4 regions of the Vibrio aquimaris genome follow, and region 1 is predicted to be linked to each of the others. Evidence: predicted binding sites of a transcription regulator. Region 1 holds the regulator's gene; each other region holds the start of a gene.
The links. Region 1 encodes PurR, which represses purine synthesis genes. Its sites were predicted from a motif close to TNANGNAAACGTTTNCNTNA; they were not measured.
Positions count from the first base shown of each region.

Region 2: the regulator PurR is predicted to act here: its motif matches at 4,001-4,020, upstream of guaB (IMP dehydrogenase).
Region 3: the regulator PurR is predicted to act here: its motif matches at 2,932-2,951, upstream of pckA (phosphoenolpyruvate carboxykinase (ATP)).
Region 4: the regulator PurR is predicted to act here: its motif matches at 2,211-2,230, upstream of FIV01_RS07920 (phosphoribosylaminoimidazolesuccinocarboxamide synthase).

Region 1 covers NZ_CP045350.1:1,138,923-1,146,967, reverse strand. The annotation lists gene mukF (chromosome partition protein MukF) at 1-1,157, opposite strand, end outside; gene cmoM (tRNA uridine 5-oxyacetic acid(34) methyltransferase CmoM) at 1,150-1,944, opposite strand; gene elyC (envelope biogenesis factor ElyC) at 2,059-2,877, shown strand; gene torR (two-component system response regulator TorR) at 2,919-3,620, opposite strand; gene torD (molecular chaperone TorD) at 3,819-4,466, shown strand; gene purR (HTH-type transcriptional repressor PurR) at 4,683-5,690, shown strand; cyclic di-GMP riboswitch class I at 5,830-5,916, shown strand; gene FIV01_RS05415 (TfoX/Sxy family DNA transformation protein) at 6,107-6,700, shown strand; gene FIV01_RS05410 (TVP38/TMEM64 family protein) at 6,822-7,511, shown strand; gene FIV01_RS05405 (putative signal transducing protein) at 7,514-7,837, shown strand; gene FIV01_RS05400 (endonuclease/exonuclease/phosphatase family protein) at 7,884-8,045, opposite strand, start outside.
Region 2 covers NZ_CP045350.1:682,332-690,376, reverse strand. The annotation lists gene FIV01_RS03190 (chitinase) at 1-419, opposite strand, end outside; gene guaA (glutamine-hydrolyzing GMP synthase) at 666-2,219, opposite strand; gene guaB (IMP dehydrogenase) at 2,413-3,876, opposite strand; gene xseA (exodeoxyribonuclease VII large subunit) at 4,109-5,440, shown strand; gene FIV01_RS03170 (zinc ribbon domain-containing protein) at 5,444-5,659, opposite strand; gene FIV01_RS03165 (alanyl-tRNA editing protein) at 5,934-6,800, opposite strand; gene der (ribosome biogenesis GTPase Der) at 6,848-8,045, opposite strand, start outside.
Region 3 covers NZ_CP045350.1:104,387-112,431, reverse strand. The annotation lists gene gspD (type II secretion system secretin GspD) at 1-313, opposite strand, end outside; gene gspC (type II secretion system protein GspC) at 353-1,219, opposite strand; gene hslR (ribosome-associated heat shock protein Hsp15) at 1,472-1,858, shown strand; gene hslO (Hsp33 family molecular chaperone HslO) at 1,912-2,787, shown strand; gene pckA (phosphoenolpyruvate carboxykinase (ATP)) at 3,126-4,754, shown strand; gene FIV01_RS00485 (AsmA family protein) at 4,912-6,822, shown strand; gene FIV01_RS00480 (bifunctional GNAT family N-acetyltransferase/hotdog fold thioesterase) at 6,801-7,739, opposite strand; gene dtd (D-aminoacyl-tRNA deacylase) at 7,792-8,045, opposite strand, start outside.
Region 4 covers NZ_CP045350.1:1,696,136-1,704,180, forward strand. The annotation lists gene FIV01_RS07905 (MBL fold metallo-hydrolase) at 1-454, opposite strand, end outside; gene FIV01_RS07910 (glycerophosphodiester phosphodiesterase family protein) at 819-1,547, shown strand; gene FIV01_RS07915 (hypothetical protein) at 1,769-2,143, shown strand; gene FIV01_RS07920 (phosphoribosylaminoimidazolesuccinocarboxamide synthase) at 2,327-3,430, shown strand; gene FIV01_RS07925 (helix-turn-helix transcriptional regulator) at 3,604-4,269, shown strand; gene FIV01_RS07930 (AraC family transcriptional regulator) at 4,578-5,303, shown strand; gene FIV01_RS07935 (hypothetical protein) at 5,522-6,421, shown strand; gene FIV01_RS07940 (COG3904 family protein) at 6,530-7,186, opposite strand; gene FIV01_RS07945 (hypothetical protein) at 7,775-8,045, opposite strand, start outside.

The DNA of each region.
Region 1 (8,045 bases):
ACACCTAAGTGGATTGGTGTTCCCTGCTCTTTGTGGACTTTTAGCATGCTACTGATGCGTTCAGACAGATCATTATTTACCTTTTGATATTCTTCATATTCCACTTCCAAAGGCACTTGACCTGTAACTTCATCATCTCTCAACACTAGGGCTTCGTCCCTAAGGTCAACCAACCTTTCTGCATCGGCGTAAGTAAGAAACCAAGGAGATTCATCATAGTCTTTGACTGACTGACGCAAACGCGTGCTGAAGGCACGATTTTTATCCATATCAATCGCAGTCCTGATAAACTTGTGCACGTGCCTATCGTAGCCGATCCATAAGTCAATCGCCTGCTGCCCCCAACTGGTTATTCGGTCCAGTTTCATTTGTAATCCAAATAACGCCTCTTCGATAAACTGCAACGATTCTTGCCCATAAACAATCTCTTGAATGTCTAAGATCTGAGTTTGCAATTCATCACTGGCCGCTTGCAGCGTGTCTTGGAGCTCGCGCAGAGTATTTGAAGTTTCAGAAAGTAAAGCTTCGCAATTATTGATGGCTTCGCGCCAATCTTTATTAAGCAGCTCAGCAATTTGAATTTTGACTGCCTGCTGCTGCTCATCCATCACTCGCTGGTTAAGATCAATTTGATCAAAAATTTCACCGACGGAGTATTTCAAGACACCAAATACATTCTTCTTCCAATGAGCAGGCGTTCCACCCTTCTGTGCTGCTTCAATCGCCTTTGACATTTCATCAGCAACCATGGATAGCTGGATTGAAAGCCGCAACTTAGAAAACTCTCGATAGCGAAGATAGTAGTCTGTCACTCCAACCGCCAACGGTGAGAGTCGATAAATACTTGCACCATCGTTAATTTCACTAGTAAAACGACTTATTAACCTCTGCTTTACCATGTCATTAATCGCATTGTTGGCTCTAAATGCTGTCGCCTCACCTGTGGATTCAAACAAACGAGTGACAATGGCAAAAGCATCATGCAATTCGCCTTCACCCAACTCTTCGTCAAATCTTTCATTACTTAACACAGCGATTGCAATCAGGAAAGCTAAACGCTCGGTCGTCAAGTTTAATGAAAAGTCGTGCTGCTTTACCCACCCGACCAGTTCATCAATTGGCTGTTCAGCAGCAGTATTGGCAAGTATCTCACCCATTATCATTCCTGTTCTTTTTTGCCCATACGTGTATGTAGCGACCCATTGATAGATAAGGTTCCTGACGACATAACTTTCTTTCAAGCGCCACTACGTCTTGCGGTTGGAAATCACCCATGTATTCCCTATTTCCAATATAATCACTAAAACATCGGATACCGGCTTTACCACAAATCTCAAAACCAGACGCCTCTATCCATCGATACACTTCCTCTGGTTTGAGTCCTCTCTGTGGCTGCAATTTAAACCTCTTTCTATGCGGCATACCATCCAATATATGTGGGATATTGCCGCACACAACATTCTTATAAACCAACCCGTGATGGTTATAGAACATGATGGATGCAGCTCCACCAGGTTTTACTTTATTCAGCAAGTATTGTAGAGCTGCTTGTGGATCGACTAACCATTCCATCACAGCATGGAACATCAATACATCAACAGATTCTTGGAGATGCTTTCCTATGCTCTGCACGGGGGAATGAACCAAACGATACTGCTTAAGCAATCCTTTTTTTTCAATCTCTTGACGAGCTAATTGCAACATTTCCGAAGATATATCACACAAAGTAATTCGATGTCCGAGTTTAGCTAGCTTTTGAGAAATTTGCGCTAATCCTCCACCAGCATCGAGCACAGAGAGACTTTTCCTGCTACCATTAATGGCGGAAAGTAATTGTTCAAGTTCTTCCCAAACAATCACTTGGCGTATTTCACCTTTATCGGACCCGTAGATATTTTTTGCAAACTTGTGCGCGATGTCGTCGAAATTGCGATCTTCAGTCACGGTAGGTTAAGTTATTATGTCTTGTCATTCTGCTATTTTGTCACATAGAAAGCAGATATAAAGAAAGATTCTCTTAAATTGAAACCAATTGGTGTTTTTTCGGACTATTTAAGTATGTTTGAGCTTAAAAAAGTGGTGTCATCACTGTTAATGCCTTTACCACTCATGCTGATGATCGGGATTATCGGCCTAACACTCATTATGTTTACTCGAAAGCAAAAAACGGGGTGTTTTGTCGTTCTCTTTTCCTTTATCGGTATTTTTCTGATCTCTTTTCAGCCTATTGCATCAAGGCTTCTTCTCCCTCTCGAACGTCAATACACCGCATTCTTTCCAGTAGATGGCACCATAGATTACGTTATGGTTCTTGGTAGTGGGCATGTGGTAGACGATAAGATTCCCCCGACTTCCGAACTCAGCCGAACCGGCCTAATGCGACTTTCCGAAGGGATAAGAGTGATGAGAATGTATCCCGGTTCAAAATTAATTTTATCTGGGTATGCTGGGGGATCTGATGTCAGCAACGCTAGGATGATGGCAAAAGTAGCGCTAGCCTTAGGCGTTGCCAAATCCGATATTATTCTGTTGGAAACTGCGAGAGATACTTGGGAAGAGGCTCGGCAAGCTGCAGCATTTGTCAAACGTAAAAAGCTCGTTGTTGTGACATCAGCGAGTCATATGAAAAGAGCACTAAATGAGTTTTACTCTGCAGGATTAAAGCCCTATCCAGCACCAACTAACTATCTAGCTCAACGCAATGTAGAACAAGTCTGGGACAAATATTCGCCCAAAGCAGTGTACCTCGAACAAACTGAAATTTACTGGCATGAAACGCTTGGATTGATATGGCAAACTCTGCGCAACTGGGCTTCAAACAATGATCACAAGGCAGGAATAGCCTCTGATAACCCTGTACCTGATGGCGACGCCTAACATTCTATGTATACCGAGCATGTCTCGGTATACTCTTTATTTTATTCTCCTGCGAACATATAACCTTCGCCATGCACTGTAACAAATAGCTGAGGGTTTTTAGGATCACACTCCATTTTGGCTCTCATCCGTCTAATGAGAACGTCTATCGTACGGTCATTAGGTGCTTCAACTCTGTGGCTGATCATATTAAGAATTCTCTCACGACTTAGTACCTGATTGGGATAAGAAGATAGCGCCACCAACAGCTCATACTCTGCCTTAGTCAGTTTCACAGGCTTACCTTCTTTTGTTAGAGAGCGCCTTGGTATATCGAATGTCCAGTGCGCAAAGCGAACTAACTTATGAGCGCTTGCAGCCGATTTTGCTTGGCGAACAGAGCCTATGCGCCAGAGTAAATTTTTGACTCGAACCACTAACTCTCTCAATTCAAAGGGTTTGGTCACATAGTCATCAGCTCCCATTTCCAGGCCAACGATCTTATCTATGTGACCAGTACGCCCAGTCACTAAAATGATCCCTATATCTGACTGGCTTCTAAGTTCACGAGTCAACAAAAGTCCATCTTCACCTGGCAGATTAATATCCAGTAGCACCAAGTCAATACTGCAACTTTTGATTAATTCGCGCATTTCTTCACCATTTTCAGCTTCAAATACTTGATAACCCTCATGCTGAAAATAGCCAACCAATTTACTTCGAGTCACTGCGTCATCTTCGACAATTAATACGTGATAACCCATCTCCACCACTACATACACCTAACCTATTGACTCGTATTCTATTCATAAGCTGTCATAATTCTAGTATTTGTGTCGGTTATAAGTGCATACGCACTCTTTTTTTGATTTGAAACAACCTAAACTACACCGAACTGATATTTTATGGATAACACAAGTTTTATCCCAGATAGCTTACATAAGTGTGGAGAATATTATCTAATGGACGACCTCAAATCCTTAAATGAGAAGCGCGCCGAAATCTATTGGTGGTTATCAAGTTTATTCGCCAAAGAACTTTCTGCTGAGATACTTGAAGAGTACCATTCGCCCCAAATTCGCTCCTTCCTAACAGCACTTGGGCAGAATGAGCAATTAAGGCCATGTACAGACAAACTAATAAATGCGCTTAATCGTATGCTCGACAGAAACAATGCCCAACTCGAACTAGCGGCTGACTTTTGTAATCTGTTTCTTAAATCCGATAAAGATTCTGCCCTACCCTACGCTTCTATCTATATTGGCGATTCAGGACTGCTCAATGACGTACCTGCCACAGAAATGGAAAACTTAATGTACCAATATCAAATAGAGGTGAATAAAAACCTTAATGAGCCGGCTGATCACATTGCTGTAGAATTAGACTTTCTCGGTCATCTAATCATTTGCTCCAACAAGCTAATGCAACCGGAGGCGATGGAAACTTCGATGCAGAAACAAGCACAATTTATTGAAACCCACCTTCTCTCTTGGATCCCCTCATTTGTAAATAAGTGTCTGAAACTGGATAACTTCGGCTTTTATGCATCAGTGACAGAAGTCACACTTGCGTTTATCAAACAGGATTACTCATATCTAAAAGGTGAGTAATTAGACACAAATATGTGATGGAAAGCCTACTAGGATTTAGGTTTTTGTTTGCCCTTACAGTGTTTGCGATATAAAATCGAGAACGAAAACGATAAAAACTGACAGAACTAGATATAAACCGCTAAATAGGGCGGTTTTTGTGTTTCTGATACTTACTGCCCACTTACACAAATTTTTGATGCAAGTTCACGGCAGTCATCGACAGGACAGAACCTTATGGCCACTATCAAAGACGTAGCACGCTTAGCCGGCGTGTCTACAACGACAGTTTCTCATGTAATAAATAAAACGCGCTTTGTTGCAGAAGCGACACAAGAAAAAGTGATGGAGGCAGTGACTGAATTAAACTACGCTCCAAGCGCTGTAGCGAGAAGCCTAAAGTGCAACAGTACCCGTACTATAGGTATGCTTGTCACTCAATCTACTAATCTTTTCTTTTCTGAAGTCATCGATGGTGTAGAGAGCTATTGTTACCGCCAAGGCTATACTCTCATACTGTGTAACACTGGTGGCATATATGAGAAACAACGCGATTATATACGTATGCTAGCCGAAAAACGTGTTGATGGCATTCTGGTAATGTGTTCCGACCTAACCGAAGAGCTTAGTGATATGCTTGACCGCCAGAAGGATATCCCTAAAGTCATCATGGACTGGGGCCCAGAAAGCTCTCAAGCCGATAAAATAATCGATAACTCCGAAGAAGGCGGCTATCTAGCAACAAAATTCCTGATCGATCACGGTCATAAAGATATCGCATGTCTTAGTGGACACTTTGAGAAAGCAGCGTGCCAAGAACGTATCCAAGGGTTTCGCAGAGCAATGAGTGAAGCTAACATAAAAATTAACGAAGACTGGATTCTCGAAGGCAACTTCGAATGCGACACTGCTGTGCTAGCCGCAGATCAAATTGTCGCAATGGATAACAAACCAACGGCTGTCTTTTGTTTCAATGATACTATGGCTCTTGGTCTAATGAGCAGGCTGCAGCAAAAAGGAATTCAAATACCTGAACAGATTTCAGTTATTGGCTATGACAATATAGAGCTCGCTGAATACTTCTCTCCACCACTTACTACTGTGCATCAACCTAAACGTCGCGTAGGTAAAAATGCGTTTGAAATCCTTTTGGAACGTATCAAAGATAAAGAGCATGAAAAGCGTGTTTTCGAAATGCACCCAGAGATTGTGGTTCGTGATACGGTTTACAATCTAAGTGAATGAATACAAATCGGCTGATAAGTTAAACTATTAGCCGAATCTATCATTTTGACACAAAATATCTGGATCGGCATCACACTTATACAATCATGATGTGATACTTACCTCAAATCTTATTTATTCTTAAATTGTTCGACTAATGCCACGAACAGGGCAAACCATCTCGAAAGAGTGGGACGCAAAGCTTCCGGCCTGACTCAGGGAACTGAAAGGTAGCGGAGTTGCCGATGGGCAATAATGCAAGCTATCATACCGTTTAAAACAATACATGGACTGGTGATTTGATGTTTCGGTAGCCATATGTGTTTGTTCTAAAAAATGTATGACTTCTTTATCAACATTTTACCTGCATTATTTTGCTAATCTCTCGGACCTGACTTTGGTGGCGTATAATAAAATATACACCGAGATAAAACAGCATGGATAAACCAATACTTAAAGAATCGATGCGACTTTTTGATCAGCTTGGTCAGATAAAATCGCGCTCAATGTTCGGCGGATTCGGCATCTTCGCAGACGACATAATGTTCGCATTAGTCGTTAACGATAAGCTGCACATCCGCGCCGATGACAAACTCGCCAATCAATTTAAAACTGAGGGTTTAACACCGTACGTATATAAAAAACGTGGGTTCCCCGTCGTTACAAAATACTTTGCGTTAACTGATAATATTGCATCTTGTGAAGAGCGAGCGCTTTCTTTAGCCTATCGCTCTCTGGAAGTAGCCAAGAAAGAAAAGACGACACAAGCTAAAGCTAGGCCGACTCGACTTAAAGATTTACCTAACCTTCGACTGGCAACAGAACGTATGTTAAAGAAAGCCGGAATCGATAGCGTCGAGAATTTAGAACAAATAGGGTCAGTAAAGGCGTTTAAGGCGATTCAAGCAACACACTCTGCGGAGGTGTCAATTGAGTTGCTCTGGGCTTTAGAAGGCGCTATAAAAGGTAAACATTGGTCAGTGATTCCTACTACTCGCAGAGCGGAGTTAGAAAGCCTTCTTAATAGCTAATCACAACATACTTTGAAACTAAGTCAGCCAGCTAGGTTGGCTTTTTTTTTCTGTTTGAAATTTTACTTCTCTTCAACTGTTCTTATTTTCATATCCCTTTACTCATATTTAGGAAGTCTCTATGAATAAAAAGCTCGTGTTAGGAATTCTGCTCGTCGGATTGATTGTGTTTCTTGGCATTAACTTTGGTCAATATCTCACTTTAGAAAATGCTAAAGCTCAACAAGCCTCGCTATCTGAGTTTATAAATAACAACTTTGCACTAGCCGCTATAAGTTATTTTCTAGCTTATGTCGCCATTACTGCTTTCTCCATTCCAGGCGCTGCCGTGGTGACGCTTCTAGGTGCGGCTTTATTCGGCTTTTGGGCCAGTCTTTTACTTGTCTCTTTTGCAAGCACCATAGGTGCGACTCTCGCCTTTCTCAGCAGTCGTTTTTTACTTCGAGATTGGGTGCAAACCAAGTTTGGCGACAAATTAAAAGCAATCAATGACGGAGTGGCCAGAGATGGGGCATTCTATTTATTTTCGCTTCGCCTAATACCTGTGTTTCCTTTCTTCCTAATAAACCTTTTAATGGGGCTAACACCAATATCTACTGCTCGTTTTTACCTAGTAAGCCAATTGGGAATGCTACCGGGTACAGCGGTTTATCTCAACGCAGGCACACAATTAGCACAAATAGAAAGCCTATCGGGTATCGTATCTGCTCCTGTATTACTATCATTTGCTTTACTTGGGCTATTCCCAGTAGTCACTAAATGGGTGATGGGAAAATTCAAAGGAGCCACACAAACTCAAAATGAGAGTTAATTTTGAAAATTTTCTCAACCGCTAATGTAATAGAAGTTCATATAGTCTGTGAACTTCTAAAATCACAGCGAATACATTGCCAAGTCAGAGGAGATGGAATCGTAGGGCTACAAGGAGAACTTCCTTTCGATGATAGTACCTCACCCTGTGTATGGCTTTTGGATATCAGTCAACATGAACAAGCGCTGTCAATAATAGAAGAGTATGAACAAAAAACACCACCAGATTTAAAATGGCAGTGCACCCAATGTGGAGAGCTCAATGAGCAGCAATTTGGGCTGTGTTGGAAATGTAGCGAGATCAATAGAGACGAATCTGATCTCTAAGAATAAAGCGCCCTCAAGGCGCTTTATACGTTTTCGCTTCAATCTATTAGGACGCACCTATCTTCTCTATTGCGAACTTCGCACTAACTGAGCGATGGTCACTGCCAAATGATGGCCCAACAATCGAGTTACCCTCAGGTACGATTATACTTCTCTTTAGTGTCTCATCTTTAATCTTGCCTTTTGGCGTAAGAATGACAACGCCATC
Region 2 (8,045 bases), 460 kb from region 1:
ATAGAGCGCTTACAAATCGCATCTGCGTCCCGATTATCCGCATATTGACCACAAAATGCCGGAAACTTTCCTATTGCTCGCAAAAAGCGGGTATAGCTGTATTCAGGTGCTGCCATGTGAGTGAGAAAATCCCATTCCTGTATAGGAAAGACTCGTTCTGCACGCTTAACGTTACTCGGGTTACTATTTAATCCTGGACTGATAGCTTCAACAATCGAATTAGGCGCTGTCCTGAGCGCTTGGGACCAAACTTGGTACATTGGACTGGAAGCTTTGGCTTGCTCTACTTTTTCAATATCAGAACGTTTAATAACGTATCCCGTTGGATTAAGGGGATCAGGCTGAATATTCATTACAGCCCAGCTTGGAGAGATGGCGAAGATACATAAGGTTGCAGCTAAATAACTTGCGTTTCTCATCACACTTTTCCTTGTCATTGACGGCAAGAAAAGATTAGAGAAGGCCAAACAAATATTCATTGCACTAGCATTAAGCAAGCTTTAAGTTGCGAGTGGCTTTGGAGTTATAAAGAGCAAAAAAGAGCTGAGGCCATAAAAAATGCAATATGGCTTCAAAAACACTCTAGTGCTAATGAGATGAGTAAAATTAGCTCAAAGACAAGAAAGCCAGCATAAAGCTGGCTTTGAAAAACAAATTATCTGGCGTTATTCCCACTCAATCGTCGCTGGTGGTTTGCCCGAGATATCGTAAACCACGCGAGAGATCCCATCAATTTCGTTGATAATGCGATTAGAGACTTTACCCAAGAAATCGTATGGCAAGTGGGCCCAATGCGCGGTCATAAAGTCGATAGTTTCTACCGCTCGTAGTGACACAACCCAGTCGTACTTACGGCCATCGCCCATTACACCGACAGAGCGAACAGGTAGAAATACGGTAAAGGCTTGAGAAACCTTATGATACAAATCTGCTGCGTGAAGCTCTTCAATGAAAATAGCATCGGCTCGACGAAGCAAATCGCAGTATTCTTTTTTCACTTCACCCAGTACTCGAACGCCAAGGCCAGGGCCTGGGAAAGGATGACGATAAAGCATGTCATATGGGAGGCCAAGTTCTAAACCTATCTTACGTACTTCATCTTTAAATAGCTCGCGAAGTGGCTCGACAAGCCCCATTTCCATATCGTCGGGTAAACCACCTACATTGTGGTGTGATTTAATTACATGCGCTTTACCTGTCTTAGACGCAGCAGATTCAATCACATCCGGATAGATAGTACCTTGCGCTAACCATTTCGCATTCTTAAGCTTCTTTGATTCCTCATCAAAGACATCAACAAACACATGACCTATAGTCTTGCGCTTATCTTCAGGATCTGCTTTACCCTCAAGTGCGGACATAAAGCGCTCTTCTGCATCCACTTTTATGATGTTAAGGCCGAACTTATCGCCAAACATGTCCATGACTTGTTGGCCTTCATTCAATCGCAGTAAGCCATTATCAACAAATACACAGGTTAACTTATCGCCGATGGCACGGTGAACAAGCATAGCAACAACAGAAGAATCAACGCCACCAGACAAACCAAGAATAACCTCGTCACTGCCTACTTGCTCTTTAATGCGGGCAACGGCATCTTCAATGATCGATTCTGAAGTCCAAAGACGCTCACAACCACAAACGCCAAGCACAAAGTTTTCCAGCATTTGTAGGCCATTTTTGGTGTGGGTTACTTCTGGGTGAAATTGAACACCAAAGTATTTTTTCTCTTCATTGGCCATTGCAGCGTAAGGACAGGTTTCAGTCTCACCTACCTTAACAAAGCCTTCTGGGATTTCGACCACTTTATCGCCATGGCTCATCCAAACATCTTGAGTTGCTTCAAGATCTTTAAAGATTGAGGACTCTTCAGAAACTTCTACAGCAGCATAACCAAATTCACGTTCATCAGATGTAGCAACCTTACCGCCCAACTGCTCGGCCATGGTTTGCATCCCATAACAAACGCCAAGCACAGGCACACCCGAATCAAACACATATTGAGGTGCTCGTGGTGAGTTGTCTTCAGTCACGCTCTCTGGGCCACCAGAAAGAATAATACCATCTGGGTTAAATTCACGAATATCGTCTTCATCAACATCCCAGCTCCACAGCTCACAATAAACGCCTATTTCACGAACGCGGCGAGCAACAAGTTGGGTGTACTGGGAACCGAAGTCCAAGATCAGAATTCGTTGGTCATGGATATTTTTAGTCATTTTGAACAGTCTTATAAGCTTTATATTAAAACTGAGGCGAGCATACTCGCCTCTTAATTGATTCGTTAAGCTAGGGCTAACATTTTAGGTTGTGTTACTTGTGTTTTGGCAACTTGAAGATTTGAAAAGCAATCGTGGTTGCTCTCACCACCACGACTTTCTGATCATTTTTCAAACGGCCAATCAGCGACTATTATCCTAAACGGTAGTTTGGTGCTTCTTTAGTAATTTGCACATCGTGCACGTGGGACTCTTTCATTCCCGCACCAGAGATACGCACGAACTCAGCTTTAGTGCGCATATCTTCAACCGTCGCACTGCCCGTTAAGCCCATGCTTGAACGTAGTCCACCCATTTGTTGGTGAACAATTTCTTTCAAACGACCTTTATAAGCAATTCTGCCTTCGATACCTTCAGGCACAAGCTTATCGGCTGCATTATCCGACTGGAAGTAACGATCCGAAGACCCTTGAGACATAGCACCCAAAGAGCCCATTCCGCGATATGCCTTGTAGGAACGACCGTTGTAGAGAATAACCTCACCAGGTGCTTCTTCTGTGCCCGCAAACATAGAACCGACCATGACACATGACGCGCCAGCCACAATCGCTTTACAGATATCACCAGAAAAACGAATACCACCATCAGCAATCACAGGAATTCCATATTCATTTGCTACTTCTGCAGCATCAGCAATCGCTGTAACTTGAGGAACACCTACACCAGTTACAATACGCGTTGTACAAATAGAGCCAGGGCCAATGCCTACTTTAACAGCACTAACACCTGCTTCGATAAGCGCCAATGCGCCAGCGCCAGTAGCAACGTTACCACCAATAATATCGAGATCAGGATAAGCCGTTCGAGTTTCTCGAATACGATTAAGTACACCTTCAGAGTGGCCATGAGACGAGTCGATTAATAAAACATCGACCCCAGCTTCAACCAATGCAGCAACGCGCTCTTCATTACCTGGACCTGCGCCCACAGCGGCACCAACACGCAAACGACCTTGGTCATCTTTACATGCGTTTGGTTTACGTTCTGCTTTGTGGAAATCTTTAGCCGTGATCATTCCAGTAAGTTGGAAATCACGGTTAACAACCAGTACTTTTTCAACGCGCGCTTCGTGCATTTTCTCTTGCACTTCTTCGCGAGTGGCTCCTTCTCTTACTGAAGCCAAGCGCTCTTTTGGCGTCATAACCACTTCAACTTTCTTAGATAAGTCAGTTACAAACCTAACGTCTCGACCAGTAATGATACCAACCAATTCATTAGTATCTGTTACCACGGGGAAGCCAGCAAAGCCGTGTTTTTCGGTCAGTGCGATAACATCAGCAATGGTTGCGTCTGGGTTAACGGTTACAGGGTGAGACACCACACCAGCTTCAAAGATCTTCACTTGATGAACCATCTGAGCTTGCTGCTCTATGGACATGTTTTTATGAATAAATCCAATACCGCCCTCTTGAGCAAGCGCAATCGCTAAACGCGCCTCAGTGACCGTATCCATGGAGGCCGAGATCATTGGGATATTCAGGGTAATATTTTTGGTCAGCCGAGTGCGAAGATCAGCTGTGTTTGGGAGAACGGTGGAGTGTGCTGGCACTAGCAATACATCGTCGAATGTCAGCGCTTCTTTGGCAATTCTTAGCATTTGCAATATCTCACAATAAAAGGAGTAAAAGGACAATCCAACCTCATCGTTTCGCATAATGAGTGCAGTATAGTGATAAAACTTTACTACATTTGGATTAGATATTGCGGACGGATTATACGGCTAACGCAATCGATTTACTACAATTTTTTTTTATTTTTTTCTTGCATTACCCCCCTTGATATGTATTATATTGCCGCTAATCTCCATACTCACGCCCACGAGACTAGCAGTGTCATCCCTGACTAACCAAAATATTTTCACCGTCTCACGCTTAAATGCTGAAGTTCGCCTTTTGCTCGAAAATGAAATGGGCATAGTCTGGCTAGTGGGCGAAATATCAAACTTCTCTGCCCCAGTTTCTGGTCATTGGTATCTCACTCTCAAAGACTCACGCGCACAAGTTAAATGTGCAATGTTTCGCGGTAACAATCGGCGCGTCACCTTTAAACCTCAAAATGGTCAGCAGGTACTGGTTAAGGCGCGCTTATCACTTTATGAACCTCGCGGCGATTATCAATTAATCATTGAAAGTATGCAGCCTGAAGGCGACGGGCGTCTGCAACAAGAGTTTGAAAAACTGAAACTCAAGTTAGCCGCTGAAGGGCTTTTTGCTCAAAGCACTAAACTAGCGCTACCAGAGCACCCTAAACGTGTCGGCATCATTACCTCAAAGACAGGGGCAGCACTGTATGACATTCTTGATGTACTGAAACGCCGTGATCCTTCCTTAGAAGTGGTGATTTACCCAACTATGGTTCAAGGTGAAGAAGCATCGATTCAAATAGCTCAAGCTATTGGATGCGCCAACAGCCGCAATGAATGTGATGTATTAATTTTAGGTCGTGGCGGCGGGTCTCTTGAAGACTTGTGGTGCTTTAACAATGAAATCGTCGCCCGCACCATAGCTGCAAGTCAAATTCCAATCATAAGTGCGGTTGGTCACGAAGTAGATGTCACCATCAGTGATTTTGTTGCCGATTTACGCGCACCGACCCCTTCAGCAGCCGCCGAACTGGTTAGCCGTGATAACAGTCATAAATTACAAACACTCAATAACTTGATCAACAAGTTACAAGCAAGGTTTAGTCACTACTTAACTAAAAATAAACAAGTGATCATTGGGCTGCTGCACAGATTAGAAAGGCAACATCCTACTTATCAGCTTCAGCAACAGAGCCAGCGACTTGACGAACTCTTTATACGCTTAAATAGAGCAATGCAAAGCAATCTAGCGGCGCAGAGCCAACATATTGAACGCCAGCAGTATAAGCTGCAATTACATACGCCAAGTCACTATATTCAAGATCAAAGATCAGCACTAGAAAGGCTCGAACAAAAGCTCATCACATCAATGGATAAAAACCTTCTAAAAGCTCGTCATCAACTCTCACTGGCGGGTGAAAAACTCGATACGGTTAGTCCTTTAGCAACACTTAAGCGCGGTTACTCTATCAGCCAAACAGAATCTGGCCAAATCGTTACTCGTTCAGGTGATGTAAAGTCAGGCGATATCCTAGTGACTCGCCTCAATGATGGTGAGATTCGATCGACAGTCTCTTAAAGGTTATATCTTAGCAAGTACGAACCGCACTTTAGATTTGGACTTTAACTCATTACACTGGTTGCAAAAATAATTACTTGCACCGCAGGCCAAAAGCTTTTCAAGCTGAGCTTGGCAGTCTGGGCAATAAGCCTGTTTGTCAAAATCCATTTGGCACTGCTCACAGTGATATTTCCCCTTCCATTTTAGCTCAACATCACAGTCGGGACATTGAATCATAGCTACACCTTTAATCTTGTCTAATCACCATTGTTCATCTTAACCTCAAAGATTAATCTACAGAATGATCCATATCACGCAAAGATTGGATCCTTATCCGATCGTAGGCTAAATCCATTTTGATCAGCGATCTGGCCATAAAAGAATATTTATATCACCACACACCGAAAGCATAAGTTACATATCCTGTTTTTGAATTCTAAAAAGAACAAAAAACCAAATTAAACATAATAAATAATAGATAGCAGAATATTACAAAAAGATCTGATAATTACTAAGTGAAAGTTACGTGTGTGAGCATTTCAATATTTTGTTCGTCTACTTGGGTTAAAGTCACTTGAATCTGCTGATATTCCCGTAAGTTTCGTACATGTGTACCTCCACAAGGTATCTCGGCAATATTATTCTCACCTAGATCGCATTGCCAATAACGAGAGTCTGTCAAAGTGTCACCACAGCATTTCATGCTGATATCAGCTTTAAGAATTAGCCATTGTGCTATTTGGTGGTTTACTGCTGCTTCAATATCTTTAAGATTGTCGAGAAGCTCTGCACTATTTAGCCCTCTTTTGCGTAACGTCTTGCCCAAACGATACGTATCATGACACTGCCCTGGTGTGACAAAACTTGATTGCTGCGCGTAACTATTAAAATCACAATATCCATGAGTATCTTTACGTTCTGCATCTTTACGCCAATACCCTTGCATAGCGAGAGTTTTATTAAGAGCAAGAGAGGCAAGATGACCCGCACTATGTCCGCGGCTAAGCGTTTGCTGATACGCTTTATCCACCTTTAACGACACTGACTGACCTATGGATAAATCCACCCTATTCTTTTCCAAGCAATGAACTACAACAAAACTCCAGCCATCTTGGTCACGTCGTACAGGTATCTCAGTGCCTACAAATAATTCTCCGCTCGATGAGTCAACCGCTCCAACAAGACAATCAACAACCGGATATTCTTCTAACCACCCTTTGTCTGCTGGGTGATCAGGCCAAATATGGCTGACTGGATGGAAAGGTGTTGCTTGGGTTATGACGTAGCAATAGTTTTCATTACTTCCTATCATCTGAACCGCTGAGCTCAAATTCCAAATATCATGGCAAAAGCGAATGACTGTGGGTGTAACTGACATAGGGTCTCCTAAATGAAAAAAGCGCCTGTTATATTAGGCGCTTCTCACTATTTCTTGCGATTTTTCATCATACCCACTAGGCGTTTGCGTTTACGCTCTTGGGATAATGTCATCTTATTCGATTTACCCTCGAAGGGGTTTTCACTGCTTTGAAACTGGATGCGAATTGGCGTACCCATGATCTCGAGTGACTTACGGTAATAATTCATCAGATAACGTTTGTAAGAATCAGGCAGTTCATTCACTTGGTTACCATGAATCACAACTATCGGTGGGTTGTATCCGCCTGCGTGGGCATACTTAAGTTTTACTCGACGGCCTCGAACTAAAGGCGGCTGATGATCTTCAGTTGCCATCTTCATGATACGCGTCAATACTGAAGTTCCGACACGTGTCGTTGCTGACTTGTAGGCTTCTTGAACTGACTCGAATAAATGCCCAACGCCCGTACCATGGAGTGCAGAAATAAAATGAATACGTGCAAAATCAACAAAACCTAAACGGCGATCAAGCTCTTTTTTCACATGCTCTTTCACATCCGATTCTAAGCCATCCCATTTGTTTACTGCGATAACGATTGAACGCCCAGCATTTAACGCAAAGCCTAGTAAACTTAAGTCTTGGTCAGAGATATTTTCACGCGCATCAATAATCAATAAAACGACGTTAGCATCTTCTACGGCTTTCAAGGTTTTAACCACAGAGAATTTTTCCACCGTTTCATTGATACGCTTGCGACGGCGAACACCTGCCGTGTCAATTAAAACGTATTCACGGTCATCACGCTCCATCGGGATATAAATCGAGTCACGAGTCGTTCCCGGCATATCGTAAACAACCACGCGTTCTTCACCCAAAATACGGTTAGTTAGAGTCGACTTACCTACATTGGGGCGGCCAATAATCGCTAACTTTATGGGCTGATCTTGAAGGCGTTTAAACTCTTCTTCTGCCTCTTCTTCGGTGTAATCCAGCTTCTCTTCATCTTCGTCGATAAAGTCAGTAAGATCCTCTATTTCCCCGTTTGCTTCCTCTGCCATTTTTTCTGCAAATGGATTTAGAGCACGGTCGATCAAAGCCCCAACCCCACGACCGTGAGCTGCTGCAATTTGATACATTTGTTCTACACCGAGTTGCCAAAAATCAGCCGAAGCAGCATCAACATCGATACCATCGACCTTATTAACTACTAGCATTGATGGCTTTTCAATTTTTCTCAAATGGTTTGAAATAGCAATGTCAGCC
Region 3 (8,045 bases), 1.0 Mb from region 1:
CTTTTGACTTGATAACTTTAATAACACCGTTATCCATTTCAACGACCGCGTATCCGTATACTTCTAGAACATTAAGAAAGAAGCTGTAATATTGCTTTTCCGTCAGCATGTCATAACTACGAACATCTATTTTGCCCCGCACGGAAGGGTCAACAATGATCGTTTTTTCTAGGTTACGGCCAACAATATTAATAAATTCCTGAATATCTGTGCCTTTAAAGCTAGCACTGTATTCATTCGCCACTACCGCAGCAGGAAACGTCAATAAGCTTCCTGCTAAAAGCCAAGCGCTTTTTTTAAGCCAATGGTTCACCTTCTACTCCTTGGAATGATGTATGCGTTTGCATCATTATTATAATTCAATATAAATTTCAAAAGATTGGCCATCCCTTTCTACCGTCAGATTAAGCTCTGTAAGCGAAGACATGTTTTTAAAAATCTCACCCATAGCAGCAGGGTTACTCAGACTTTGGCCATTAATCTGCGTTGCGACATCCCCAGGTTTTAAACCAGCCGATTCAAACAGCTCTTTATCTCTGCCTGGGGACAGACGATACCCTATGACTTCACCATCCCTTTTCATTTGAGACATGCGAACATATTGGAAAATTTGTTTGGGATCTTTACGGATGACCGTACGAATTTCATCTAACTTATCAGCTGATACCTCCGCCTTGACTGATTGGGATTTCGGCTGAGGTTGAGGATCTTTAGTGTATTTTAACCCTTCCAACATGACTGTTTCATTGCGGCCTGAGTTATCCACTATAATGCGGTCATAGAGCACTTCAACGACTGTCGCTCTTGTACCTTCAAGTGTTTCACCAATACCGTAGGTGGCTTGTTGGCCTCTATTGGACACTACCGCTAAGTTTTTACCCTCTTCACTACTGGTTACAACACCAACGAGAACAACACTCAAACGACTTTTAGGTGCCTCAGTGACCACTTTTTTCTTCACTGCGGGAGCGTTCGCCTGATAGCGGCCAAATAAATGGCTATTTTGTAGATCAGCAATGTTTAAGCCAGCGCCTTTCTCAACATTACTCGAAAAAGCAGAAGGCTTCCAAGCCGTCACTGACTGAGATTCCAGCGGCTGCCAAATTAGGGCGCCAGCAACCCATGCACTCATTGCTAGCAATATGACGGTTGTCACTGCACTTAAGCGATCCTGATTTTTCACAAAAGTGTCCAGTTGAATTACACCACGAATATTCACTCACAATCCTTTCGATAACCAGCTGACAAAGCTGTGCTAGGTATTTGTTACTTAGCAAGTATTTTTACATTAACGTTTTCGTTTGAACTGAGCATTCTACCAAAATATTCAACCACCAACACTGTAATCGAACTGATTAACACACAAAGATACAGAATTTTGTTATGTACCTTGAAAAATGAGCGCTGCGTCACCATTGTTACTCCAATAATTTGGCACAAGATTGATATCCCTCAGAGGTTAGTATCCACTATGGCTACAGAAATTATAGCAGTCAGGCTAGATAAATGGCTCTGGGCTGCACGTTTTTACAAAACACGTGCCATTGCTCGCAATATGGTCGACGGTGGAAAAGTCCATTACAATGGACAGCGCAGCAAACCAAGTAAAATCGTTGAGTTAGGAGCCATCATTACACTTCGCCAGGGCCATGAGGAAAAAACCGTGGTGATAGAAAAGATTTCTGACCAAAGACGCGGAGCACCAGAAGCACAAACTCTGTACAGTGAAACTGAAAGCAGTCTTACTAAACGTGAAGAAAATGCAAAGCAGCGAAAGCTTCACGCACACAACCCCAGCCCCGATCGCCGGCCAGACAAAAAGCAGCGACGCGATATAATTAAATTTAAACACCAATAAATATCAGCCTGCATGCCGCTGATATCTGTACCATACGTACGAGGAAATACTTAATGGCACACAATGTTTTAAACCGTTATCTCTTTGAAGACCTTTCAGTACGTGGCGAGTTGGTACAATTGAGTGATGAATACCAACGGATTATCTCCAGTAAGGAATATCCCACACCTCTGAAAACACTCCTAGGTGAGCTACTAGTCTCTGCCACATTGTTAACCGCCACACTAAAGTTCGAAGGTTCTATTACCATGCAGTTGCAGGGTGATGGTCCTGTGTCCCTAGCCGTAATTAATGGCGACAATAACCAAAAAGTTCGTGGCGTAGCGCGTTGGGAAGGCGACATAAAAGATGATGCAAGCATTCACGATATGATGGGCAAAGGTTATTTGGTTATCACTATTGAGCCAAAAAACGCTGAGCGTTATCAAGGTATTGTTGCTCTTGAAGGTGACAACTTAGCGGAAATTCTAGAAGGATACTTTGCCAATTCAGAGCAGCTTAAAACTCGCCTTTGGATACGAACTGGCGAACACCAAGGCAAACCACAAGCTGCTGGCATGCTGATACAAATCATGCCTGACGGCAAAGGAAGTCCCGAAGACTTTGAGCATCTTGAACAGCTAACAGACACAGTAAAAGATGATGAGTTATTCTCTCTTGAGGCGAATGAGCTTTTGTATCGCTTGTATAACCAAGAGAACGTGCGCGTCTTTGAACCTCAACCTGTGGTTTTCCACTGTGGCTGTTCGAGAGAGAAAAGTGGTGCGGCCATAGTGACGCTAGAACGCAAGGAAGTGAACGACATCTTGGCTGAAGCAGGCTCAATTTCTTTGCATTGCGATTACTGCGGAACTAACTATTCTTTTGACCAAGCTCAAGTTGAAGAGCTATTCGCTCAAGCCAATTCTGGCAACAGCACACTGCATTAATTTACAAGACGCAATAAGGCTGTAATTTTCTTATCAAAAGACCAGTATAAATCTGGTCTTTTGTGATTAACATCACCATAAATCGACGATTACACGTAATAAAGCAACCGCTTAATTTTTGTATATTAATAATTAATTTATCTCTAGCGCAATCCTTTGCGTACGCGATACACTGTCGCAGCTATTGTGTGATGAGTCGCTGAAAACCGAATGGCTAACATGGATTCTTTTTGAACTGCATCCCTGTTTTGCCCAGCACCCGTTGTTAGCATGGTGAGCAGATAACCACTAAAACATTATTAGAACATCCCTAAGATATATTCCTACAAGGAGCACCTATGACCGTTATGGAGCATGCACAGGCTGCAACAATTGATCTTACCAAACATGGGCTTCACAACGTAAAAGAGGTTGTTCGCAACCCAAGTTACGAAATGCTGTTCGAAGAAGAAACTCGCGCCGACCTACAAGGTTATGAAAAAGGCGTGGTAACAGAACTAGGTGCCGTGGCTGTGGACACTGGTATTTTTACTGGGCGCTCACCGAAAGATAAGTACATAGTAAAAGATGCAACGACAGAAGAGCACATGTGGTGGACTTCTGACGCGGTAAAAAATGACAACAAGCCGATCACACAGCAAGTGTGGAATGACCTTAAAGACGAGGTTACCAGCCAACTCTCTGGCAAACGTGTCTTTGTGGTTGATGGCTATTGCGGGGCCAACCCAGATACTCGCCTAAGCATCCGCGTGATTACTGAAGTTGCGTGGCAAGCACACTTTGTCAAAAATATGTTCATTCGCCCTAGCGAAGAAGAATTAAAGACATTTGAACCCGACTTTGTGGTCATGAACGGAGCTAAATGTACTAATAAAAAATGGCAAGAACACGGTCTGAATTCAGAGAACTTTACTGTATTTAACCTAACTGAGCGCATGCAGCTTATCGGTGGTACATGGTACGGCGGCGAGATGAAAAAAGGCATGTTCGCCATGATGAACTATTTCTTACCCTTGAAAGATATTGCCTCTATGCACTGCTCTGCGAACATGGGTAAAGATGGCGATGTTGCAGTGTTCTTTGGTCTCTCAGGAACAGGTAAGACAACCCTATCAACCGATCCTAAGCGCGCACTCATTGGTGATGACGAACATGGCTGGGATGATGACGGCGTGTTCAACTTTGAAGGTGGCTGCTATGCCAAAACCATTAAGCTATCTAAAGAAGCTGAACCTGATATATACAATGCCATCAGACGCGATGCATTGCTAGAGAATGTCACTGTGCTTAGCGATGGCTCTATCGACTTTGATGATGGTTCTAAAACTGAAAACACTCGTGTATCTTACCCGATCGAGCACATAGAGAATATCGTCAAGCCTGTATCAAAGGGTGGGCATGCCAATAAGGTTATCTTCCTGTCAGCCGATGCATTTGGGGTATTACCACCAGTATCTAAGCTAACGCCGGAACAAACGAAGTACCATTTCCTCTCAGGCTTTACGGCAAAACTTGCTGGTACCGAACGTGGAATTACCGAGCCAACACCAACTTTCTCAGCGTGTTTTGGCGCAGCTTTCCTAACCCTTCATCCAACCAAATATGCTGAAGTACTGGTTAAACGTATGGAAGCGGCAGGCGCAGAAGCATATCTCGTCAACACGGGTTGGAATGGTAGTGGTAAACGAATCTCGATTCAGGATACTCGCGGAATTATAGATGCTATTCTAGATGGCTCAATTGAAAACGCAGACACTAAGCATATTCCTATCTTCAACCTAGAGGTTCCAACCGCGTTGCATGATGTCGATTCTGGCATATTGGATCCTCGCGACACGTATGCAGACCCTCAAGAGTGGGAAAATAAAGCCAAAGACCTTGCTCAGCGCTTTATCAACAACTTTGCTAAATATACAGACAATGATGAAGGTAAATCTTTAGTCGCGGCTGGCCCTCAGCTTGACTAACGCAGTGTAAGCTTTAGTTACCTCGATATTATTTCAAGTAACAAAGCAAGCAAGTCGGTAAATTTAGATGTTAAGCCCCTAGTTAAAGGGGCTTTTTGTTGCCTGAAAAAGAAAAATGTTCCAAGCTAGCTGAAGTCTGAACTGGGAGAAGGTTGGAATGTTAAAAAAAGTTTTCGTCATCACCTCTGTTATCATAGTTTGTGTAAGCAGCTTGTTGATAGTCTCACTGTTTTTTCTGCTCCAATCGCCTTATTCAGGGAAAATTGTCAATGTCATTCTGGACCAATTTTTACCTTATACAATAAAAGTGCAGCAGGCAGCATACTCGCCACCCTACCAACTTACTCTCACAGACGTCGATATAACGGATGGCAGCCAAGACTTTCACATTCCCAAACTCTCGCTTTGGGTATCCTCATCACTTTGGAAAGACAACAAACTGTCTTTCGATTCGATTTTGATCGAAGAGGCAAACTTAAAACTGAGCACACTTAGTTCACCACTATTACAGTCACTTCAGATACAACAATTGGCTCTTCAGCATGTTGACATTCAAGCGCCTAATTGGTCAGCGCGGGACATCAATTTGCAAATACAAAAGCCAGTGTGGCTCTCGCCAAAGCAGACGGTTCCCTATGGCAAAGTTCAATTATCAGCCCAGCAGTTGTATGTGGATGGCGAGGCTCTGGATAAATTACTAATTGACGCCCAATATCAACCGCAAGATAGCACCATCTATGGAGCTTCCTTTAAGTGGCGTGATGCCGATGTTTCAGGTCAAGCAGAGCAATACCCGCAAGGCTGGTCACTGATTAACGTTACCGTCAATAAACTAAAGCTTTCCAAAGCTTTACCCGCCGAGAAGTTATTTAATGGCTTTAAAGATTTGGCATTGCCTGTCTATCACGTTAACAGTTTGGATATTCTCAACAGTGACATTAGTTATGGAAACTGGAACCTCAATCAAATTGATGCTTCGCTAGAAAACTTTTTCATCAATCAAGCCTTAAAGCAGCAAGAACAAGCAAGCCTGTCATTTAACGCAGAAAGCATAGATTACGAACAGCTGCGTCTTGTCAGCCCAACCGCTAGGCTCAATATATCGAACTCAGCTATTTCTTTGGATGAGTTCGATGCAGACTTCAAGCAAGGTCGCATTCAAATGAGTGGTTCTTTGACTCAAAAGCAAGCCGATCTCAACTGGCTCAAAATCTCAGGTATTAAGTGGTTAGAGGACACAGACCAATTAGTTGTGATTTTGGACAAGGCCTCAAACTTTCTCGACACGCTCGCTATCAAAACACTGGAGATTAAAAACACTCAATTGATTCAAGTTGAGCAACGCCCTTACTGGCAAATTTCAGGCATTAATGTTGAAGGCAAGGATTTACAGTTAATCCAAAATGGCAAACCTAGCTTGTACTCTGGCAGCATAGAAGCGACTGCTAACAATGCCAGTTTAGATAACTTATTGACCACACAAGCCATTGTTAAACTGACCGCTCAAAATGAAAACATCAGTATTGAGCGAGCCTTCTTGCCATTAGCAAGAGGATACATAGAAGCCAATGGCCAGTGGCAAAGACAAGAGCTCAGCGCCCCTTGGCAACTGTCATTAAATGTCGATGGTTTTCCCGTCGACTTGCCCTTGCTTCAAGAAAAACTGCCCTTTCAAGTTATAGGAATGGCTGAAGCAGACATTAACCTTGAAGGCCTCTCTGGAGACTATCCAATCTTTGCTCATAGCCTAACTGGCTCAGCTAACTTACACCTAAATCAAGCCGCTCTGAGAGTGCAAAGTGATGATAAAACAACAATCTACCAGAGAGAATGGCCTCTCAACACCATAAAAATAGCGATAGACAGAGGCCGAATGCAAATCACAGGTAAAGGGGAAAAGGCGCAACTCGCAGGTAACATCGATCTTGCTAAATACCAGTTCGGCACCTTAATTTTCACCAGCGAAGTTGAGTGTAAAAGGCTTTGGTCTGATATTTTTAGTCAGACCAATATAGTCCAAGAAGTCTGTTCACCTGAAAGTAATCGTCAAGCCGTATCGCCTGAATAGGGAACACCAAGCATTGATTTATAATCTGGAAGAAGCATGTAAGTGCCCACAAACTCGACTGCTGGCACGTCACCACTATAGATAGTAACGTAAATAATAATGCGAGCTTTACGGCCAGAAGCTAGACGATCTAAGTCGCCACTGATCCCATCAAGAGAAGTCGACGCAACAGGGTTTTGGGTCACAGGATGCCTGTAGCGAATTTGGCTGTCAGCAAGAACAATATCACCACTTAGACCACGCTCTTTCATCAACAGCCAGGTCATACCCCAACCCGTTAACGTCGCTAACGTAAAAGCAGAGCCCGCAAACATGGTATTGTGTGGGTTTAAGTTAGGGTTTAACTGCGAACCACATTCAAATTGATAACCTGTATATTGGTTGATCTTAATTCCCATTTTATCGCTGATGGGGATCTGGTGCTCCCAACGCTCTTGCAATTCTTTGCACCAATCAGGACGGCGCAGTACATTGGCCATAGGATCTAATTGTTTAACCATTTGCTGATGACGAATAGGACCACGCTCATCAGTAAGCTCGCCACGTCGCTCAAAACCATTCTTTTCATAAAAAGAAATCGCATCCTCGCGAGCATTGCAAACCAAACGCTTAGCGCCTTCTTGGCGAGCTAATGACTCCAAAGCCACCAATACCAGAGAGCCAACACCTTTACTACGGCGAGTATTTTTGACCGCCATGTAACGTATCTGTCCTTCACTATCAGGCGTAATGTAAAGGCGCCCTACAGCCATTGGTCTTCCCCTACCATCGACAATCATACGATGGTGGCTCATGGGGTCATATTCATCACGCTCAGAGCCAATTGGCATACGCCAAGGCTCGCGAAGCATCTGCCAGCGAAAGTGATAATACTTGTTGAGTTGATTGTCCGTTTGCGGGGTGATCAGCTTAAACATAAAAATCCCTGTTTTTTGGCTACGTACAGCCACCAGCTTTTACATCTTAATTTTATACCTGTAACCAGAAAGTCACTGGCCCATCATTAACCAATGAAACCTTCATATCTGCTGCAAACTGTCCACGCTCGGTTGGTATCAATTCAGCACACTGGTTAGCAAAGTAGTCATAAAGGCGCTCAGCGTCAACTGGATGAGCACCGCGTGAAAAACCAGCTCGCGTGCCTTTATTGGTATCTGCTGGTAAGGTAAATTGAGAAACCACCAGCACTTGACCGTCAACCTGTTTAACATTGAGGTTCATCT
Region 4 (8,045 bases), 560 kb from region 1:
CTGTGTGGCCGGGAGTTTCTAATACCACCCAGTCTTCGAAATGAGGCACAGTCTGACTATCATTTAGCGTGACATCAGGCCGTAAGTACCTAGGGTACCAAAGTGTTCTCTTAGGTTTCTTTAGTCTTCCCGCCACCCATCGAGCAAGTATTAAGTCAGTGAAATGCATAAGCATACCGTCAAGCCCTTCATACCATTGCTTGCTCTTATTCGCCGACACCAAGACACACCCCGTTAGATCTCTGAGTTTATGCGCGGCCCCAGCATGATCTGGATGCATATGTGTGACGATAACCACTTTGAGGTTTGAAAAAGGCTGGCCGATTTCATCGGTAATATAACGTTCAATATGGGGAATATCCGCTCTACTCGCGCCATCTAAAAGCATGAGTTTATCGTCATATTCCACAAGATAAATTTTTTGGATGTAACCATTAATAGCATGTAGCTTCATGTTGTAACACAGTATTAACAAACTCTGACCAGTTTAATTTAGCAACCCATGTTTAATTGAGAAGCTTATAAGCTCCAGAACGTGAAGTCAGACCAGTTATCCATGATGCTATTTGGATGTAAATAAGCTCGAAAGCCGCCCGCCAGTTCGATAAAAAACCAGCGAAAATAAAATAAGACCGCACCCGTTGTAGTCCCAACTAAAACCTAAGTTGCTTTACTCTCTGCGTTCAATTTCGCTACTCTTAAATGACTTATCTGCCAAATTATGATGTCTGATAGTGTCAGATCTGGGTTTAATATGCGATGAAAAGCCAACTTAGAACATGGTCTACCACGGTTGAGCATTAGATATAGGAAAAATAATGAAGATCATTGGTCATCGCGGGGTTGCAGGACACCACCCTGAAAACACCAAAATTAGTATTCAAGCCGCCGCTGAATTAGGGCTTGAGTGGGTCGAAGTCGACGTACAACCAACGAAAGACAATATTTTGGTTATTTGTCACGACCATACCATTGACCGATGCAGTAACGGAAGTGGACGCATTGACGAACAGACGCTCGCAGAACTTCGTCGTTTTGATTTTGGTGCCAAATTTGGCGATAAGCCTGACCAGCAGTTCATAATGACTCTAACAGAATTACTTTTGCTGGCTGATGAATTAAACCTAAAACTCAACTTAGAATTAAAAGTAGATCGACACGATAAAGCGCATGTTGCTCAACTTTTGAAACATGATTTAGAGTCTTCACCCGTTTCCACTGATTCAATTCTACTTTCTAGTTTTGATCATGCGACACTAATCAAGCTGCACACCATTTTACCTGATTATCGAATTGCAGTACTCACAGAAAAACTGCTTCCCCGAGATATCAAATTGTTGGAAACAATATCGGCATTCGGTTGTAACCTCAATTATCGGTTTGCAACTGAAAAAGATGTTCACAAACTCCAACAACAAGGCTATCAAGTCTGGTGCTATACCGTAAATAGGCCCTCAGATATCCAATCCCTTAGCAATTTAGATGGTATTTTCAGCGATTACCCAGAGCGCTTTTTAGACCAGAAACCTGTAAACACAAGAGATTAACCATTCATCAAACCGGTTGAGATCACATATTTGTCTATTAAACATTCAATAAAAACATCCTAATAAATCTTTATTTATTAATAAAATTCATTAGGTTAAACCTATTTTCACCCCACATTCATATAAATACAAAACCATCATTTACAAAGATTTCCTCTTGATCCTTGTAAAAAAAACAAATACTGTTAATTTATACAGCACTGAACATAGGTACAGTATTTATGTTTCATTTACATACAACTAATCGCTTGGCAGTAACACACCATCATTGGGCACATCAAAGTGAATCCATCAAACGCCTAGCTGGACTGTCCGATCAAAAGCAATGGATACTATTTACTGCAGAATGCCCTAGACCAAGCTTGGATATATTCAGCTCCTATAACGTGAACTGCGGGAATATGATTCATTTGAAACCCTCAAAGACTTTGTGTGAACGTGCCATCGTCGAGAAGGCAATAAAATCACGTAATGCCAGTGCAATTGTCGCTTCTAATAAAATCAGTACATTTGATCAAAAGGTGCTGAGTGATTTGGCCGCTGAGTATGGTTGTCAGGTTATTTTTATTGAGAAAGGACACATGCATTACCACTAACTTCGAACACCGATGGATATCACCAGATAATTAGCCCTCTTGTTTATCCGTCTTATCCATCCGTACATAATGCAAACGTTTGCTTTTTTGTGGCAGCCTGCGTTATTTCTGGTATGATTCAATCCAAATCGATTATAAGCGTGGTTACAATCGTAAATTTCTGACACAGATAGGATTATCCAGATGACTCTTGCTGATCAAGTTCTTGCTACAAATGATGACCTTCCCATTCGTACTCACAAACCAGTTCACAGTGGTAAAGTTCGTTCTGTTTACTGGCTAACCGAGCAAGATAGCCGCCGCCTGATTGAAGAGAAAGGCTATAACGTCGCAGCCGATGCTCCTCTTGCTATCATGGTGATCAGTGACCGTATCTCAGCTTTTGATTGTATTTGGCACGGCCAAGGCGGATTAAAAGGGGTTCCGGGCAAAGGTGCAGCACTTAACGCTATTTCCAATCATTGGTTTAACTTGTTCAAACAAAATGGTCTTGCCGATAGTCATATACTCGATGTCCCTCATCCCTTGGTCTGGATAGTTCAAAAAGCAAAGCCAATTATGATTGAAGCCATTTGTCGCCAGTACATCACAGGCTCAATGTGGCGTGCTTATGAAAAAGGTGAACGAAATTTCTGCGGTATTGAGCTGCCAGAGGGACTTAAAAAAGATACTCAGCTCCCTGAATTATTGATGACCCCTTCCACAAAGGGGATCTTAAAAAACATTCCTGGTGTACCAGAAGCAGACGATGTAAACATTACTCGTAAAAACATAGAAGAAAACTTTGCTGCGTTTAACTTCTCTAGCCCCGATGATATTCAACTCTACGAAAAACTACTCAGCGAAGGGTTTAACCTAATTAGCCAAGCTTTATCTGAAGTCAATCAAATCTTCGTCGATACAAAATTTGAATTCGGCTATGTTGAAGACGCATCCGGTAATGAAAAACTTATCTATATGGATGAAGTCGGAACACCAGACTCCTCTCGCATTTGGGATGAACATGAGTACCAAAATGGTCGAATCGTTGAAAACTCAAAGGAAGGTTTCAGGCAGTTCTTATTAAACCACTTCCCGGACCCAGACATTCTACTTAACAAAGAACGAATGACGGAGCGAGAAGCTCTGGCTAGAGATAATGAACTGCCCTCTGAGGCATTGATGGATATTTCTAGAACCTATATCAACATCGCTGAAAAGATAACGGGAAAATCCATTCAGTTATCGAATAATCCTAAGCAAGAGATTATTAATATTCTTAGCGATGAATATGGGTTAATCGATTAATTGAGTATTAGATGAAATAAAGCGTTTTAAGTAATAAGCGTTGTCATTATTGTTAAAGGCAACTCTTATGTACTAAAACGCTTTTATCGTTTCTCGCTTACCATAGATAAAAGCCAACCCTTAATTGTTAAATTAGTTGCATAATGTTAGCATCCCTCGTAAAGGAGGGATCTATGACTTTATCGTCCGATTTAATCGCATTTTGGGAAAGCTTTGACTGGCCTTGTGGGCTAAAAGACCCAAACTACCGCTTCGTTTATATTAACCCCGCATATCGAAGAATGCAGAACTTATCTAAATCCTTTGATATTGAGGGCCGCTTGGACGGTGAACTTCCAACTGAAACTCATGAATTCCAAGATGCCTTTCAAGCCCATGACCAATTAGTGATAGACACCAATGAGACAAAAAGCTCTATCGAAATCCACCCTTTTGGCAAGAACAAACTCCTTGAAGGTTGGATATTTCATAAGAAGCCTTTTTATATAAAAGATAGATTTATTGGTGTTTTCTTTTGGGCTGAGCCGGCTAGGAAATTTGACACTGACATATTCACCACTTTTGGTTCCAAACCCATTTCCATTACCTTAAATCCACCAACCTCAATATTGACTGATCGAGAGTGGGAGGTACTCTACTTTCTCTTAAAAGGTGATAGCACTAAAACCATTGCCATCCAATTAGCATTACAGGTTAATACAGTAAGAAAGTATTTAGACAGTATACGCTCAAAATTAGGTGTATTTTCTCAAAAACAAGCTATTGATTACTGCAAATCTAATGGCTGGGATAGATATGTCCCTTCAAAATACATAATACGGCATAAAATTTTAAATTAACCTAATTTTTATAACCTGAACATTATATTTAAGTCATCAATATTTTTTATTAAAAAAGTGGCATGCAATAAAGCATGCCACAAAAAATCACAATTATGTTTGGCAAGGAAGTTAAAATCATATTAGAGAGCTTCCTGTTAGACTAAGTATGGTTCAAAACGCGTATAAGACTACACGCAAATTGACCATTGCGCCTTTGTGCAAGCTAAGAGATAATGCATCCTTGCTAATCCGATGTTATTAGCATATATGATAATACACCAGCCTAATTTTGTTAACTGGCTTCAATCATAACGGTAAAGTCCATCATGAGTAGCGTGAAATCAAGATCTATACAGCATCACTCAAATTCACAAACTCATTGGCATCAACATGACATGGCTCAGTTATACTGGCTCACTCAAGGCACTGCTACTATAGAAACACTTGACCAACAGTGGACAATGACACCAGCATCTGTTGGTTGGATTCCAGCCCATCTAGAGCACAAGTCCAGTGTAGTTTCTGATATAGAAGCCTTTATTATTTACCTCCCTATCACCCATGTATCATCACTAAACAGCCAGGCAAAGGTTATCGCTTCTAATAGCTTGATTTCTGCCTTAATTGAGCGGATAAAAAGCTTCAACTTTAAAGACCTGACTGAGCCTCAACAACGATTAGTCGATGCGCTCGTGGATGAAATTGCTTCAAGCCAGTCAAATGACCTTTTTCTGCCATTACCGAAAAAAGACAACATACGTCGTCTTGCTCATTGGCTCATGTCTCACCCTGACGATACAAGATCCCAAAACGAATTAGCAGCAGAATTTGCAACCAGCCCGAGAACACTAAGTCGCGTATTTAAAAGCGAGACAGGTATAAACTTCAGTGCATGGCGACAACAAGCTCGATTAATCGCTTCTCTCACTTTGCTTAGCCAAGGTATGAGTGTCACCTCCACCGCGCTATCTTGTGGCTACGCCAACACCAGCAGCTATATCACTGCTTTCAAAGCTCGATTTGGAATAACGCCTAGCCAATATTTTGATTGATAGCCAATAAATTAACTTTCAATTTCACTTCATTTTATCGCGTTGTTATATAAATCTCTTTAAATAATAAAAAAGATAATTATAGTCAACATATTTGGGAATAAAATCTATATTTAAAAATATAGAAATTAATTTGTATTAATTTACGACAGCCGCAGTAGTCACAAATTTCATATTGGATAAAATCGGCATCATTCATAAATGGTTGGAAGTAAATTATGCCATTGCCGGTAAGCAACACAACAAGCAGTTGTAATACAAAAACTCATAATATTTTTGATAGTGCCAAGGACTTCGAAAGTCTCTCTCGTAATATTAAGCGAATAACGAATGTTCCTTCAGGGGTTATTTATAGCCCATTTAATAATCACGATATGGTCGCTCAAGCGCTAGGCATTAACACTGCAAGAGTGTTAAAAGGAAAAGAGCCTTTCCCTCTGATATGCTGTCCTCTAAAGCGTGATGCATTGAAAATCTCACTCAAGGAATTTAAGCAGCAGGAGCTACAAGGGCGCTTAAAAGAAGGTCCAGATTATGAAAAGAGATTTACCTCTTCAATCAAACAAAGCGGTGTTAAAGCGGTGCACAGCACTTTCCCAGTAGAAACCAAAATACTGGGCGAATATCAATCTATTAATCGGCTTTCAGTCATCGACCCCAAAAACTTACCCAATCACACGATAGAAAGCATCTATGTTATCGGTCACGGTGCCGCTGGGTTGCCTAGGCTATACCAAACAACCCAATCCGAGACTGGCTCTAGACCAATCGCTGACGTGATTAAAGAAGTTAGTCACCTCGTCAAAAATAAAGTTAAACCCGGTGTCAAAATTAAACTTACCGCCTGTGAAAGTGCTGATAGAGAAACGCTGTCGTCATTTGAAAATACGGGTGATATATCAGAAACAAAACAAGGTGCTGAACCACTTGCCAAAACAGCAAAAACCGAGGCAAATAAGCACCTTCCCCAATCTAGGGTGTTTGGCTATCACGGTTTAGGAGTCACTCGTGGAAGTGGCTATATATCACAAGCTAGGTGTCTAGACTCAGATTTTGATAAAACAACAAAAAAAAGCCACAACTGGAGAAAAGCAAGCACGGTAAGAGAAGAATTCTAAGCGCCTTGCTTTGGTGTACTAGGATAAAGGGCTTACGTTAAAAACTGCCCTTTATTCTAGTATTCAAAGAGCCATCTTTAGGAAAGCCATAGCCTAGAAAACAAAAGTTTAGAAAGCAAAAGTCGGCGTATTAAAACCAAAGTATTTCAGCTCATCTTGAGATAAGTAATGCATATCATCAGACGAGGCTGAGTACAGAGTAAACCAGTAAAATTCTTCAGGCTTGATCAACTCAACCTTGTGGTAATAGTCGATGTATTCTTGATGCTGTGGATCCTCAGCTGGAAGATCAGCGCCCTCGACAAGATTGCCATTGTCGTCATCGCTTGCCCATGAATGAACACCAACTTTTGCGCCCTGTTCCACTTTGCGCTCAACACCAGACAAAAATAAGTCTGTGCCGCCAGATTCAACTCGACTATCACTTTCAAGCAGAGTACTTATGCCCATATCATGGATCTTAGTCGCCAGGCGCAAATTGGTTTCGTCATCCAGTGAACCTGGCACATTTTGCAAGCGGAGAAGTTTGATATCAGGGTAAAACTGCGTCATTGACTCAAAAGCTTGATACGATCCCGAGCATATCTCACCGTTGACATTGGCTTGAGACAAATTTCTATCAACAACAAAGGTCAATGGCATCACATTGCCCTCTCTCGCTTCTTGGCAATCAGATTGAAATACGTAAGGTTTTTGATAGTCAGGGTTAGACTGACAACCCGCCAAGGCCACCACTGACATAAAGACTGGGAATAAAAACTTCAAGGTAACTCCAAAACACATAGATTCTAGGAGCATCTTATTGTAGAGCGATAATTTTTATATATAGCCTTTGTCAGCAATTGTCAGTTTTCTGTTATTGGCTCCTAGCGTGATGTCTTCTTGTTAAAGGGCTAATCGCTTCTATCTAAACGGGCTCACCACCAAATGTACTTGAATAAGGGAAGTAAGGATATAACGGATTTTTGCCCCAAAACTTGTTAGATCAAATACTCTACACATTTCTTGTAGCGTGCGTTTTCCCTAACAAATCTAATCTGATGAACGAGGGTAAGATCTGCTCATTTTGGGGTGAAAGATTCCACTAGAACAAATGTTCAGGGTTTGCTAATGCCTTTCATAAAGAAAAAAAGAGCTTGCTACGATAACTATCTGAACGATAGTAAATATATTAACTCGGATATAGAGTGTAGCTTTTATACTTTGATACTTGAAAATGAGCATATCGCATTCCTTATTTGGAGTAGGTACGCTCATTTTATCTTTTGTTCATACTTGATAAATGCCGTCTACGAGTACACTGTACGACTAGCAAGCAAAATGTACCTTCTGCATGCTCGATGTATAGACAAATCAAGATCTAGTGTTTTGCCGTATCCATTTATCAATGGTTCTATCCGTTACAGGCACTACCCGAGACAATTTTCTCGCCGCATCTGCTACTGATTTATACTCAGCCTTGTTTTCATCGTAAATTTTCAAAACTTCATCTTTCATCGAGTCTGTTTCTGCGTGACGACTCCTTGCCGCTTTCCTAGCATTCTCTTTTCTAACTGCTTCAGCGAATATTACGTTGCTCATTTTTTCACGATGTAGCCAACAGTCATTGAGAATTTCCAACATT